DNA from 4 places in the Bacillus cereus group sp. RP43 genome. Region 3 is predicted to be linked to each of the others. Evidence: riboswitches for the same ligand, from Rfam matches in the RefSeq annotation. Region 3 holds a riboswitch; each other region holds the start of a gene.

Region 1 (3,855 bases), 410 kb from region 3:
AAAAATGTTCTGCATGTTCTCGTGCAGTAATCCACGAAGATGTATACGATTACGTATTAAATCGTGCTGTTGAATTAACAAAAGAATTAACAGTAGGTAACCCAGATGCAAAAGATATCAACATGGGACCTGTTAATGACCAAGCTGCATTCGATAAAGTAATGAGCTATGTTGCAATTGGTAAAGAAGAAGGTAAAATCGTATCAGGTGGCGAAGGGGACGATTCTAAAGGCTGGTTCATCCAACCAACAATCGTTGCTGACGTTGCAGAAGATGCTCGTTTAATGAAAGAAGAAATCTTCGGACCAGTAGTAGCATTCTGTAAAGCAAAAGATTTTGATCATGCACTTGCAATTGCAAACAATACAGAATACGGTTTAACAGGAGCAGTTGTTACTAACAACCGTGACCATATTGAAAAAGCACGTGAAGACTTCCACGTTGGTAACTTATACTTCAACCGTGGATGTACTGGTGCAATCGTAGGTTACCAACCATTCGGTGGCTTTAACATGTCTGGTACAGACTCTAAAGCTGGTGGCCCTGACTACTTAGCACTTCACATGCAAGCAAAAACTACTTCTGAAACTTTATAAGAAATAGTAGAAGAGATCTTCGCAGTCTGCGAAGATCTCTTTTTTGAAAAACTCTCTATATGTGGATTAAAGCATAAATTGGTCTGCAAATTAATTGTATATTGTCTATTTTATATATGTTTTTTCATTTTCCACTAAGCTAAAATAAAATTAATAAACAATAAATTTTCTAAAGAACTAAAAACAAACCATATATTACCATTCGGTGGTTAGAACTAGCTAAACCCTATTAATATCGGGATAAACATGAAAATAGAAACAAAACAGCGAGAAAAATTGACTTATTAGTCATATTTTTTAGTATTCATTTTTAGAATTTCCTGTATAATACAATTTGAAAGAAAATCTATGGTTAGACAAGAGAACACTCCTTTCGGTTTTGCTCACTGAAAGGAGTGTTTTTTTTAGGTCGCTAAAAACTCTTCTGTACTCATTACATTGGCGTATACTCCATTTAAACTTGCCAAAATTGTATTATGAATATAAACAGCTGGTATAGTAGCATTCTTAAATGAAAGATCTTTTGTAGCACAAGCATCGTGTATTACGGTACAGTGAAGGCCAAAATCAAAAGCAGCTCTTACTGTAGCATCAATACACATATGGGTCATCATCCCGCATATTACGACGTGCTCAATTCCTGAACGTTGTAATTGTTCTAGAAGATCAGTTTCTCGGAAGCTATTTGGATAATGTTTAAGGATAACGGTTTCCTCTCTAAGTGGACGGACATTTTCGTGAATATGGACACCTTCTGTATTGGGTAGGAAAAAAGTAGCGCTATCTTTTATAGCTACATGCTGGATATGAAAAATAGGTTCGTTTCGTATTCTAAAATGTTGTAGTAGCTGACTAGTATATTCACTTGCTTCTACTGGATTACGTAATTCCATCTTTCCATTTGGAAAATAATCATTTTGAATATCGACGAGCAAAAGGGCTGTTTTCATATATTTATCTTCCTCCGATTTCATATTCAAATACTGTTATTCAATTAATAGAGAAGGTTTCCCTTTTTAAAAATATGAGGGTTAAGAATTTTACATAACTTAAAAAATCAATATTGTATTGTGGTTTTTTTATTTGAAAATTTTAATAGAGAAATAATTAATATTTTTCCGAAAAATGTATTGACTCTTATTATTCTGAGTTCTATAATGAGAATTAATTAAATGACAATTAAATCGATACACTCTTATCCAGAGAGGTGGAGGGACTGGCCCTACGATACCTCAGCAACGGGTTTTTTAATACCGTGCTAATTCCAGCAAGCTTAAAGTAAGCTTGGAAGATGAGAAGATGTGAACGAGTACATATAAGTGCTCTCCTTCTTATCTTTTACAAGTGATAAGAAGGAGAGCACTTTTTATTTTACCTCGAAAGCTCTACTTCAAGTTTTACAGCATATAGGAGGGAAGAAAATGATTTCTTTTAACAATGTAAGTAAAGTATATGAATCAGGTGGGCAATCTGTTCATGCGGTGGAGGATGTAACATTATCAGTTGAAAAGGGCGAAATTTTTGGCATTATCGGATTTAGTGGTGCTGGAAAGAGTACGTTATTACGTTTAGTAAATATGTTAGAACGACCAACTGCAGGAACAATTTCAATAGACGATAAAGATATTACAGCATTATCGACGAAGGAGTTACGGAAACTAAGACAAAGAATTGGGATGATTTTTCAAAGCTTTAATCTATTTAATTCAAGAACAGTGTTTGGGAACATTGCTTATCCATTAAGGTTAGCGAAATTGCCGAAGAATGAGATAAAAGAAAGAGTGAATGAACTACTAAAATTTGTTGGTTTGGAAGATAAAGCGAACTATTATCCAGAACAGTTATCAGGTGGGCAAAAGCAGCGTGTTGGGATTGCAAGAGCACTTGCGACATCACCGGATATTCTCATATGTGATGAGGCAACATCAGCTTTAGATCCGGAAACAACAACAGAAATCTTAAATTTATTAAAGAAAGTAAATAGAGAGTACAATTTAACGATTCTACTTATTACACATGAAATGCACGTTGTGAAAGAAATTTGTCATCGTGTAGCTGTTATGGAAAAAGGAAAAGTTATTGAAGAAGGAAAACTGTTTGACGTTTTTACACAGCCAAAAACAAAAACAACTCAAAATTTTGTACGCTCTGTTATTAATGATCATTTACCAGAAAGTGTTCTAGCAAAAATTCAAAACGGGGGCCAGATTTACCGCCTGACTTTTACTGGTGAAGAGACAGGGCAGCCTGTACTATCGTATATTGCGAAAAATTATAACGTTGATGTAAATGTTCTTTACGGAAATATTATTGAACTCCAAAATGTTTTATTTGGAAATCTTCTTGTAGAACTACAAGGTGAACAGAAAGAAATTCAAAAAGCATTACAACATCTAAGACTGCAAGTGCAGCTGAAGGAGGTAGAAGCTCATGCGAGTTGATTGGAGTGTTTTTTGGCCTCGCATATTAGATGCGACAGGGGATACCCTCTTAATGGTAATTGTAACCCTTATATTTGCCACAATACTAGGTATACCTCTAGGTTTACTTTTATATGTAACGCGCAAAGGGAACTTTTTAGAAAATAAATGGGTCTTTTCTATTCTTAATATCGTGATTAATACAATTCGTCCGGTTCCATTCATTATCTTTTTAGTAGCTTTAAGCCCGATAACAAGAAGTGTTATTGGAACGACGATTGGAACAGCAGCAGCAATCTTCCCAATGACGTTAGTTGCTTCAATTGGTATTGCGAGAATGGTTGAAACAAATCTTGTTTCTGTTCCGAAAGGAGTAATTGAAGCAGCACAAGCAATGGGGGCTTCACCGCTTAGAATTGTTTTTGAAATCCTCGTGCCAGAAGCGTTGGCTCCATTAATCTTAGGTGTAACGTTTATGACAGTTGGTTTAATTGAATTTTCAGCAGTTGCTGGGCTTGTCGGTGGTGGCGGTCTTGGTGACTTAGCAATGACATATGGTTATCAACGTTTTGATACATCAGTGATGTTCGTAACGGTTGTTTTACTTATCATTCTCGTACAGATAGCTCAAAATTTAGGAAACTACTTTGCGAAAGTCTTTTTACGCAGATCATAAAAAGGAAGAAGGGAAAAGAAAATGAAGAAAATTTTAGCATTTGCATTATCAGCGATCGTAGGGATTTCAGCGTTAAGCGGCTGCTCAGGTGGAGACACAGGTGCAGGAGCGAAAGAGAAAGTAGTTCGCGTCGGTGTAACTGGAACAGATGGAGACGCTTGGG
Region 2 (3,855 bases), 570 kb from region 3:
ATAGGATGATTCAGTTGCCCTTTATATGTATGTATAGATGTCGCGAGCAACACTGTATACGCTACAATTACAACCGCTATTTTTCTTTTTTTCAAATGGCACTCTCCTCTTCTAATGTTCTTCCTCTTCATATTGTACCTATTTTCCTAAGAAGAAAGTATTAACAAAAAAGAGAGACCATTTATTTTAGGTCCCTCTCTCATCAAGACTATCACTTTGCTGCTGGCAGCTGTATTGCCTCAAACTTTTCGTACGATGTATATTTTGCACTCGTAATAATGTGTGTCTTATCCTCACCATTACTACTCATAATCATATCTATCTTCGCTGATTCATATTTAAAATCTTTTGTAATGATATATTCTGCATCTACTTCTTCTATCTTTGCGTTTTGTGCTTGTAGCATTTTCTTCTGCGTTTCATCCATGCTAGCTAACATACTTTCTGTTTCTTTCCCTTTTAATATGAACTTCAGTTTATACTTGTCTCCACTTTTCTCCATCTTCATTTTATCTAAAACTACTGCTGGCACTTCTAAATTATCTACAATATCTTGAGTTGCTTTCATCTCGCCAGTATTTAATTGCTCCTCCGGTACAGATATAACTTCTCCTGTATTAGGATTTTTCACCTGACCAGCAACTTTACCATCCACAGCATACACTACAACATCTGTACCAGAAATATTCATTTCAGAACGAGAATTCTTTTTCTTTGGCTCTAATTGCATTTTAGCCTTTAGTATATTCATCTCTGTTCCTTCAGCTTTTATCTCTACATCATATGTCATCGTTACATTTTCTTCATTTTTAAAAGCGTCATTCGTTTTCTTGAAAACATCCTTCGCTGCTAACTCTTTTTCTTTCTGCATGGCTTCTTTTTTCGGTTCATCAGTCTTTGTTGTTTTCTCATTACTACACCCTGCACCTAAAATAACTGCAAGGATCATACTAGAAGTTAAAATAAGTTTTTTCATAATTTCTCCTCCTTTTCAAAAGGATATCATCTATTTTCCTTTGAAATCTATATACTTTTTAATATTTCTATTTAACTTTATTTCTCGAATAACAACATGTTTAAAGAAATACTTAAATATGATGTAAATAAAAACAACTAAATTCAGGAGGTCATTATGAAAGCAATTATTTGCACAAAGTATGGGCCGCCTAATGTTCTCAAACTTCAAGATGTAGAGAAACCTACTCCAAAAAAAAATGAAGTATTAGTTAAAATTCACGCAACAAGTGTAACAACTGGAGATTGTAGAATGCGCGGCTTTAATAGCCCCCTTTTATTTTGGATTCCTATGCGGATTATATTAGGTTTTAAAAAACCAAGAAAGCCTATACTCGGCGTGGAGCTATCTGGTGAAATCGAAGAAATAGGAACAGATGTAACTCAATTTAAAAAAGGAGACCAAGTTTTCGCATTAACAGAGCTTAATGTCGGTGGTTATGCAGAATATACATGTGTACATGAAAGCGGATTGATATCATTAAAACCTACCAATGTGACGTATGAAGAAGCTGCCGTTATTCCTTTTGGTGGAACTTCAGCATTACACTTCCTGAGAAAAGGACGTATAAGAAAAGGGCAACAAGTACTTATATATGGCGCATCTGGTTCAGTAGGAACAGCTGCCGTACAACTTGCTAAATATTTTGGCGCGACCATTACAGCTGTTTGTAGTAATTCAAATTTTGAACTAGTGCAATCTTTAGGAGCTAATCACGTAATTGATTATACGAAAGAAGATTTTACAAAGCGGGCTGAACGCTACGATATTATATTTGATGCAGTTGGAAAAATTAAAAAATCCCATTGCAAGAAAGCATTAACCGCTAACGGTAAATACGTGTCGGTCAATGGAACGATGGCAAAAGTGAGTAAAGAAGATATGCTTCTACTAAAAATGCTAACGGAAGAAGAAAAATTAAAGCCAGTTATTGATAAAACTTATCCGTTAGAAGAAATTTCAGAGGCTCATACGTACGTAGAGACCGGACATAAAAAAGGTAATGTTTCTATTACCTTAAAATAAAATATATTCAGAAAATAACATTGACAATTCTTTTTGTAAGATTTACTATTAGTACCATATTTAAAAACTACATACACATACTCTTATCAAGAGTGGCGGAGGGACTGGCCCGATGATGCCCGGCAACCGAGCTTAGAACGTATAAGCTAAGGTGCTAATTCCTGCAGAACGATTTTCGTTTTGGAAGATAAGAGAGGAACCTATTTCGTCTATTCGGCACCTCTCTTATTTTTGAGAGGTGCTTTTTATTTTGGAACGTATATTAAGGGGGAATTATAGATGAAAAAGGTATTATTAAGTATTGTAAGTGGGGCTGTATTATTGTTAGGTGCATGTGGTGCTAATTCTGATAAAGAGGTAAAAGCATTAGATGAGAAAAAGATTACTGTCGGTGTAACAGGCGGACCGCATGAACAAATTTTTGAAAAGGTGAAAGAAGTTGCAGCAAAAGATGGTCTCCAAATCGATGTAAAAGTATTTAATGATTATGTAGCGCCAAACGTATCTTTAGATGAAAAAAGCCTCGATGTAAACAGCTATCAAACTAAATCTTATTTAGACGTATTTAAAGCTGAACGTAATATGAAATTAACTGAAGTATTTTCCACAGTAACATTCCCTATGGGCATATACTCTAAAAACTTAAAAGATGTAAAAGAATTAAAAGAGGGCGACGCAATTGCTGTCCCAAACGATCCAACAAATGAGTTGCGTGCTTTAAAGCTATTTGAAAAAGCAGGGGTTTTAAAAGTGGATCCAAAAGCTACAGAAAAAGCGACTGCAAAAGATGTAATTGAAAATCCGAAAAATTTAAAGATTGTTGAATTAGAGGCATCTCAATTACCAACGCAGCTAGGTGAAGTGAAGGCAGCTGCGATTAATACAAACTTTGCATTAGGTGCAAAATTAAGTCCAGCAAAAGATTCGATTTTCCGCGAAGGAAAAGATTCACCATATGTGAACTGGGTCGTTGTTCGTACTGAAAATAAAGATGATGCAGTTGTAAATAAATTGAAGAAAGCTTATCAATCTAAAGAAGTAAAAGATTTCATTGAGAAAAAATTCGATGGTTCTGTTTTACCGTCTTGGTAGGAGTTGACTATAATGATTGAATTAAAAAACGTCTCCAAAGTATTCTCAACAAAAAAAGGGAATGTTGAGGCCCTTAAACCAACTTCCCTTAGAGTAAAAAAGGGCGAAGTATTCGGAATCATTGGATATAGCGGCGCTGGTAAAAGTACATTAAATCGTTGTGTAAATTTATTAGAAAAACCAACGACAGGAAATATCATTATAAACGAACAAGATTTAACAACCTTATCGACAAAGGAACTAGCAAAAGCGAGACAAAAAATCGGCATGATTTTTCAAGGATTCAATTTACTTAAAACCGTTACCGTTTATGAAAACATCGCACTACCCTTACGTCTATCTGGTCTTCCCAAAAATGAAATTGAAAAAAGGGTAGAAAAGTATTTACGCATTGTTGATCTTTTTAATAGAAAAGATGCCTATCCAAGTGAATTATCTGGTGGTCAAAAACAACGTGTAGCGATCGCTCGCGCACTATCTCATGAGCCTGAAGTTTTATTAAGCGATGAAGCAACGAGCGCATTAGATCCGGAAACGACCGATTCTATTCTTGATTTATTATTAAAGATTAATGAAGAAATCGGGATTACGATTTTACTAATTACACACGAAATGAATGTCATCCAGCGTATTTGTGACCAAGTTGCCGTTATGGAACATGGAGCGGTAATCGAAAGTGGAACCGTAAAAGATATTTTTACAAACCCACAACATGTAACAAC
Region 3 (3,855 bases):
TTTTACCGCTTCCAATTAATCCGTATATCACAACAGTTTCACCTTTCCGTATGGTGAGAGAAAGGGGAGAATGGTCCTTGTGTAATTGAAGTTCTTGTACTTTCAATAATTCTTCTTTTCCGCGTTTTGGTGCTGTATTAATAGGAAGTGTAAGTTGTTTTCCAGTCATTGCTTCCACAATTTGTTGATCTGTAATCTTTGTAATAGCTTCAGAAAGTGCAACTTTACCGTTATGTAATACAGTTACATCATCCGCGAAATTTCGAATCTCTGATAAACGATGAGAAATTAGGATGATGCCAATTCCTTTTGATGTTAAATTTTTTAATAGTTTCCCAAAGGTTTCAACTTCTTTTGGTCCAAGAGAAGAAGTAGGCTCATCTAATAAAAGATAATTTGTATTGTTAGATAAAGCTCTTGCGATAAGAAGTAATTGTTTTTCATGTAATGAGCAGTTTGAAACATCTTCCGAAACATTTAAATCGACCTGTACAGTTTGCAAATGTTGTTTAGCGAGCACGACTAATTTTGATTTTGAAAATAGTACTTTATTTTGCATTGCTAAATGATCGATTAGTACATTTTCTAATATAGATAATCCAGGAATAAGGCCGTAATCCACTTCTTGTGTCACGAAAGAAATACCATGTTTTTTTGCAACACGTGGAGAAGTAAAGGAAATAGACTGATTATCGATTTTTATATCGCCAGCAACTGGCTGAATTTCACCAGTTGCTATTTTTAGTAAAGTACTTTTTCCAGCACCGTTCATTCCTAGTAAAGCATGAACTTTTCCTTTTTGAATATGAATTGAAACATCTTCTAGAACAGGTGTAGAGACATGATAAGAATGTGTAATGTTTTGAAGAGAGAATGTCATCATTTTTTCTCCTTCTCTAATTTTTTCATCCAAGGAGAATACGCATCTTTTGAGTCTCCCCAACCGTTTATATATTTTGATAATTGATTCATTGTTATATTTTCTTTTGGTAAACTATTTTTCTTTACTAAATAAGGTTCTAGTGAATAAATATCTGGCGTTTGTTCACCAGCGATTTTTTTATATAAGAATCGTACTTGAACGTTACCTACTTCAGCTGGATCAGTAGCAGCGGTAGCAGTCCAAGGGGAATCTTCTTTTTGCATGAGTTGTAAATCTTCATTACTTAAGTCAATGCCGTATACTTTTATATCTGTACGACCAGCTTGTTCAAGTGCTTTGACAACTCCTTTAGCAAACTCATCCCAAGAAGCGAAAATAGCTTGTAAATCTCCTTTTTTCGGATGTTTCTTTAGTAAAGCTTCTACTTGTGTTTGTGTATCAAGTGGTGTGTTAGTGCTAGCGGTACCGAATCGTGCCACTTCTTGTATATTTGGATAGCGTTTATAAAAAGCATCAATGATAACATTGCGACGTTCCATTGGAGCGAATCCGCCAACCCATACGACTGCGATATTCCCTTGACCATTCAAATCTTCAGCTAACGTTTTTAATGATTTCCATGCAAGACTATAGTCATCTTGATCAATAATCGTTACACCAGGTAGGCGTAGGTCGTTATCAAATGCCACTACAGGAATATTCGCTTGTAATGCTTTTTCTACTCCGGGTTTTAGTGCTTCAGAGCGACCGTGATCAATTAAAATACCATCAACTTTTGAATTAATAGCAGTATCTAGATTTGCTACCATTTTTGCTAAATCATTATCAGAATTGTAGACTTGCACACTACCGCCGAATAGCTCGACTTGTTTTTTGACACCCTCAATATATTGAGAGGAAAAAGTTCCGATGGACATTTGCATAATTAATGCGATTTTTAATGGCTTTTTTACTTGGCTTGGAATTTCTGTTTGTAAATGATTTTCTACTGTTGTAGTTACTTTTTTCACAGTTTGTTGCTTTTGTGAAGAGATAGCATCTTGTTCATTTGTACAAGCTGTCAATGTAAGTAATAGAAAAATAAGTACGATGGAATACAATTTCTTCATAAAAAAATCCCCCCTAAACTAAGAAGAGAGGGGAGGGAGTGAAAATGAAAAACGCCTTTTCATATAGAAAAGACGCCTTATCATATTACTCTTATCTTTCAACACAACGTGTTGTAAGAATTAGCACCGTGCCCATAAATGGGTCGGTTGCCGGGCTTCGTAGGGCTCATCCCTCCACCTGCTCTTGATAAGACATCGAATATTCAACTATTTCGAATTATTCCATAAGTTTGTAGTGTTGTCAAATAGTTTTTCATAAAAAAACTCCCTCATAAAGAGGGAGTTTAATGTGGTAAGAAAACTAATTGATAAGCGAACAAGATCCCGAATAAATACACAAGTGGGTGAACAGCACGGAATTGTCCTTTTGCCACTTTCATAAGTGGATATGAAATAAATCCAAGTGCAATACCTGTTGAGATACTTGATGTAAGTGGCATGCTTAAGATTACTAAAAATGCTGGGAATGCTTCATCGAATGTATCCCAATCGATGTGGCGAACTGAGCCCATCATAAGACTACCAACGATAATTAATGATGGTGCTGTAATAGCTGAAACGCCAGAAACAGCGCTAACTAACGGTCCAAAGAATGCTGCTAATGCAAATAGAACAGCTACTGTAACAGTTGTTAAACCAGTACGACCACCAGCTGCAACACCAGCAGACGATTCAATGTAAGCTGTTGATGGTGTTGTTCCGAACATAGCTCCAATTGTTGCTGAGAATGAGTCAGATAGAAGAGCTCGTCCTGCTTTTGGAAGCTTTCCGTCTTTAATAAATCCGCCTTGTTGTGCTACACCAAGTAATGTTCCTGTTGTATCAAATAGTGTAACGAGGAAGAATGAGAACACAACGCCGTATAATCCGTAATTAATTACATCAGAAACAGCAGTAATTGGGTTTGAAACGATAATTCCTTCTGGTAATCCAGGCATTGATGTAACGCCGCTTGAGAATGTTAATTGACCTGTGAAGTAAGCGATAATCCCAGTTAATAACATTCCGATAAATAGTGCCCCGTTTATATTTAAAGACATAAGGATAATTGTAATTCCAAGGCCAGCTAATGCTAGTAGAACTGGAGCAGAGTGAAGATCGCCAAGCCCAACTAAGTTTGCATCATTTTTTGTAACAATTCCCGTTAAGCGCAAACCGATAAAAGCAATAAAAAGACCGATACCAGCAGTAAGTGCATGTTTTAAGTTCTCAGGAATTACTTCCATTAATTTCGTACGGAAAGATGTGAATGATAACAAAATTAAAATCATACCTGCTACGAATACAGCAGAGAATGCAATTGCGAAAGTCATGCCTTCATGGGCTTTTACAACAGAATAAGAGAAGTAAGCATTTAATCCCATACCTGGTGCAATTGCGATTGGTAAATTAGTAAAAATCGCCATAAATAATGTTCCGACAACAGCAGCGATAATTGTAGCTGTAAATGCTTGTTCAAACGGAACACCTGCATCCCCAAGGATGACAGGGTTTACGACAATGATATATGCCATTGTTAAAAAGGTAATAATACCTGCCATAATTTCAGTTTTAATAGAAGTTTTATGTTTTGAAAGGTTAAACATATAAACATCCTTTCTTTTTACGAATAATTTTCACAACAGTTATATATAATATTCGTTTTTTAACTATTTTGCAATAGTTTTGCATAAAAACTTTAGAACAACTCATATTTTATGTCGTAAATTCGAATATTAATCGTAAAACTGTGTGTGAATTGCGGTTCTTTAATGTGTAAGTAGTTTTTTTTATTGTGCGCATTATAAGGGGAAAGGAGTTGAAGGAAGTTATGCCGCAGCAAAAAAACTTTTTAACAATGCCAGCACAACATCAAAATAAACA
Region 4 (3,855 bases), 630 kb from region 3:
TATTACAACACTTGCAATTGTTGTTGGTCTATTAATAGCGAACATTTTCCAACCTGGAAAAGGCGTTGATATGGATAAGTTAACAAAAACAGATATTTCTAAATATACAGCTACGACAGAGCAAGTACAAAGTCATTCGTTTGCGGATACATTTGTAAATATTGTTCCGACGAACATTATGAAATCATTAGCTGAAGGTGATATGCTTGCTATTATCTTCTTCTCAGTATTATTTGGTTTAGGTGTAGCAGCAATTGGTGAGCGTGGCAAACCAGTTCTACAATTTTTCCAAGGTGTAGCAGATGCAATGTTTTATGTAACGAACCAAGTTATGAAGTTTGCACCATTTGGTGTATTCGCATTAATTGGTGTTACAGTTTCTACATTCGGATTAGCTTCATTAATTCCATTAGGGAAATTACTCATTGTAGTATACGGAGCAATGATCTTCTTCGTTGTAGTTGTATTAGGGCTTACAGCGAAAATATTCGGTATTAACATTTTCCAATTCTTTAAAATTTTAAAAGACGAGCTGATCTTAGCGTACTCTACAGCAAGTTCAGAAACGGTTTTACCGAAAATTATGGAGAAAATGGAAAAATTCGGTTGTCCGAAAGCAATTACATCTTTCGTTATTCCAACGGGTTATTCATTTAACTTAGATGGATCAACTTTATATCAAGCAATTGCGGCAATTTTCTTAGCGCAAATGTACGGTATTGAATTATCCATTACACAACAAATTACGTTATTACTTGTATTAATGGTTACATCAAAAGGTATCGCGGGTGTACCGGGCGTATCATTCGTTGTATTATTAGCAACACTTGGTACAGTAGGTATTCCAGCTGAAGGTTTAGCGTTTATTGCAGGTATTGACCGTATTCTAGATATGGCTCGTACAGCAGTTAACGTTGTAGGTAACTCTTTAGCGGCTGTAGTTATGTCTAAGTGGGAAGGTCAATATGACGCTGAAAAAGGACAAGCCTATTTAAAAGAGATATCTGAAAAGGGTCAAGCGGCTTAATTATGATTTGAAAAGCTCTCACATATTATGTGAGAGCTTTTCTGTATGTAGAAGAGGAGAGAAAGTTATGAAACGTAAGTACGGTGATGGTTCTACGTGGAAGCGATTAATAGAGAAGACATACACAGTAAAACAAGTTGAAGCAGGTATGTTAGGAATATTGGATATAAAAAAGGTGAGAGAGCCTAGTTATAAAGAATACAATAGTAAAGAGCTTTGCATTGCAGGTGATGGGTATACATGGATGCAATATTTTACAAACGGAAATAACTTTGCGATTACAGCTATGTTAGACAATCAAAAACAATTAGTGCAATATTATATCGATGTGACAAAAGAATTTAAAATAGACGATCGTGGTTTACCTTATTTTGATGATTTATATTTAGATGTGGTATTGTTACCGAACGGTGAGATCTATGTACTGGATGAAGACGAGTTAGAGGATGCTTATAAAACTGGTGATGTTACAAAAGAAGAATATGAGTTAGCATGGAATACAACAAAATGGATTATCGCGACGATAAAAAATAGAGAATTTTATTGGATCTCAATATTGGATAAAGAAATCGAAAAGTTAAAATGATTGGTTTATTCACCTTTTTGTATAATTACCAAAAAAATCTATACAAAAAATAATTGACTTTTGTTTTGTAAGCGAGTAAAGTTAGAAAAGAAATTATTATTAAAAAATAAATATGAAACCTTCTTATAAAGAGAGGCGGAGGGACTGGCCCTACGATGCCTCGGCAGCGGACTCGATTTCAGAGTGCTGTGCCAAATCCAGCAAGCATGTGCTTGAAAGATGAGAAGAGTGTTTCTTATAGATGTATAAGACCTCTTCTCATTGGAAGAGGTCTTTTGTTATTCATTAGAAAAGGTTGAAAACTAGGGAGAGATGATACTTTGAAAGAAACGAGAGGAAATGGTTTAGCTTTATTACCACTTGGAATATTTTTGGCGCTATTTATTGGTTCTGGGATTATTACAGGTGATTTCTATAAATTGCCGATACTTGTAGCGATTTCAATTGCTGTAGGAATTGCTTTAGTGATGAATCGTAAGGAAAGCTTTAATGTGAAAGTAGAACGATTTGCTAAAGGTGCAGGAAACCCTGATATTATGATCATGGTTCTGATTTTTGTACTTGCAGGGGCGTTTTCTGAAACGGCAAAAGGAATGGGTGGAGTTGATTCCACTGTTAACTTAGCGTTATCTATTTTACCCCAAGGATTTATCGTTGCTGGAATTTTTGTTATAGGGGCATTTATTTCATTAGCGATGGGAACTTCAATGGGAACAATTGCTGCATTAGCACCGATTGCTGTAGGTATTAGTGGGCAAACTGATATCTCAATTGCGCTTACGATGGCTACTGTTGTGGGCGGAGCGATGTTTGGCGATAATTTATCATTTATTTCTGATACGACAATTGCTGCTGTTCGTTCGCAAGGAACAGAAATGAAAGATAAGTTTAAAACGAATTTTTTAATTGTATTGCCAGCTGCAGTCATTACAATTGTACTATTAGTAATGATTACTTTAGGTAATGATACAGAAATTAAAGCTCATACATTTGATTGGGTGAAGATTTTACCATACGCAGGTGTACTTGTTACAGCACTACTTGGCTGGAATGTACTCATTGTATTAACTGGTGGAACGGTACTATCTGGTGTTATCGGTCTTATAGATGGAAGTTATACGTTAGAGAGTTTCTTTAAAAGTGTAACGACTGGAATGGGCAGTATGATGGAGTTAGTGTTACTTGCCATTTTAATCGGTGGTATGGTTGAACTTATCCAGTATAATGGTGGCATTCAATATTTAATGAATCTTTTAACACGTAATATTCGTTCGAAAAAAGGAGCAGAGTTTGGTATTGCTGGCTTAGTGAGTATGACGAATATGTGTACAGCAAATAATACAATCTCTATCATTTTTACAGGTCCGCTTGCGAAAAACATTGCGGATCAGTATGAAATTGATCCGCGTAAATCAGCGAGTGTACTGGATCTTTTCTCATGCTGTATACAAGGGTTAATTCCATATGGTGCTCAAATGTTAACAGCGGCAGGATTTGCTGCGTTATCTCCGATCGAATTGTTACCATATGCATTTTATCCAATTTTAGTTGGAGTATGTGGAATTATTTCTATATTAATTGGTTTCCCAAGGTTTTCTAAAGTGGCGGAAAAGAAAGAGTATCATAAAACAGCATAATTAAATATGAATTTTATTAGTAGCAACAGAAGCCGTACAGAGAATATTCTCTGTACGGCTTTTTCTATGCAATAAAAGAGTGAGTTATCCTATCTTTCCTTATATTTTTACAAAAGGCTGAATGGAACTCAGTCTTAAGTCTGAGTTAAAAACGGTTCTTAAGCTCGTTATGAAAAAATGAAAAAATAGTTAAGATAAGAGTATCAAATCGAAGGGAGGCAAGCACAAGATGAAACAATTTCTAGCGTTTATCGCGGCCGGTATTTTGGCTTTAATTGCTCTTGGTAGTCTTGCTGGTATTGTAGGATTCGCAATCGGAGCAGGAGTTGTGTACTGGAGCTATAAATCATTTGTGCGAGCTAAATCATTTTTTGGAAAGTTAGCTTGGGGTATTGTTGGTTTAATCGGTTTGTCCATTGCACTTTCTCATTCCCCAGCATTAATCGGGATCGCAGCATTAGTAGTTTTATACTACGGATACCGTGAGTGGAAAAAAGAAAAAAATGTAGTTGTTGATTCTGCTCCAGAAAGTTCTAAACCATATAGCAACTTTGAAGATGAGTGGAACAAGTTAATGAAAAACTAATATAAAATAAATCAAATCA

The links. Region 3 has a riboswitch for S-adenosylmethionine ahead of QCI75_RS22965 (sugar ABC transporter substrate-binding protein). Riboswitches for the same ligand answer to the same signal wherever they lie in the genome.
Region 1: it holds a riboswitch for S-adenosylmethionine, as region 3 does, so the genes downstream of both, QCI75_RS25000 (methionine ABC transporter ATP-binding protein) here and QCI75_RS22965 (sugar ABC transporter substrate-binding protein) in region 3, are expected to answer to the same signal.
Region 2: it holds a riboswitch for S-adenosylmethionine, as region 3 does, so the genes downstream of both, QCI75_RS25795 (MetQ/NlpA family ABC transporter substrate-binding protein) here and QCI75_RS22965 (sugar ABC transporter substrate-binding protein) in region 3, are expected to answer to the same signal.
Region 4: it holds a riboswitch for S-adenosylmethionine, as region 3 does, so the genes downstream of both, QCI75_RS19700 (Na+/H+ antiporter NhaC family protein) here and QCI75_RS22965 (sugar ABC transporter substrate-binding protein) in region 3, are expected to answer to the same signal.

Annotation. Positions count from the first base shown of each region.
Region 1 covers NZ_JARVHQ010000001.1:4,819,853-4,823,707, reverse strand. Annotated here, with positions in the region: gene pruA (L-glutamate gamma-semialdehyde dehydrogenase) at 1-596, shown strand, start outside; gene QCI75_RS25005 (cysteine hydrolase family protein) at 1,001-1,546, opposite strand; SAM riboswitch class I at 1,789-1,894, shown strand; gene QCI75_RS25000 (methionine ABC transporter ATP-binding protein) at 2,018-3,037, shown strand; gene QCI75_RS24995 (methionine ABC transporter permease) at 3,027-3,692, shown strand; gene QCI75_RS24990 (MetQ/NlpA family ABC transporter substrate-binding protein) at 3,714-3,855, shown strand, end outside.
Region 2 covers NZ_JARVHQ010000001.1:4,978,426-4,982,280, forward strand. Annotated here, with positions in the region: gene QCI75_RS25780 (FAD-binding protein) at 1-95, opposite strand, end outside; gene QCI75_RS25785 (hypothetical protein) at 212-976, opposite strand; gene QCI75_RS25790 (NAD(P)-dependent alcohol dehydrogenase) at 1,133-2,041, shown strand; SAM riboswitch class I at 2,122-2,235, shown strand; gene QCI75_RS25795 (MetQ/NlpA family ABC transporter substrate-binding protein) at 2,321-3,133, shown strand; gene QCI75_RS25800 (methionine ABC transporter ATP-binding protein) at 3,146-3,855, shown strand, end outside.
Region 3 covers NZ_JARVHQ010000001.1:4,408,176-4,412,030, reverse strand. Annotated here, with positions in the region: gene QCI75_RS22970 (sugar ABC transporter ATP-binding protein) at 1-883, opposite strand, end outside; gene QCI75_RS22965 (sugar ABC transporter substrate-binding protein) at 880-1,992, opposite strand; SAM riboswitch class I at 2,081-2,186, opposite strand; gene QCI75_RS22960 (NCS2 family permease) at 2,277-3,578, opposite strand; gene QCI75_RS22955 (SDR family oxidoreductase) at 3,803-3,855, shown strand, end outside.
Region 4 covers NZ_JARVHQ010000001.1:3,782,800-3,786,654, reverse strand. Annotated here, with positions in the region: gene gltP (glutamate/aspartate:proton symporter GltP) at 1-1,027, shown strand, start outside; gene QCI75_RS19705 (ribonuclease FAU-1 family protein) at 1,095-1,613, shown strand; SAM riboswitch class I at 1,734-1,839, shown strand; gene QCI75_RS19700 (Na+/H+ antiporter NhaC family protein) at 1,934-3,250, shown strand; gene QCI75_RS19695 (lmo0954 family membrane protein) at 3,480-3,836, shown strand.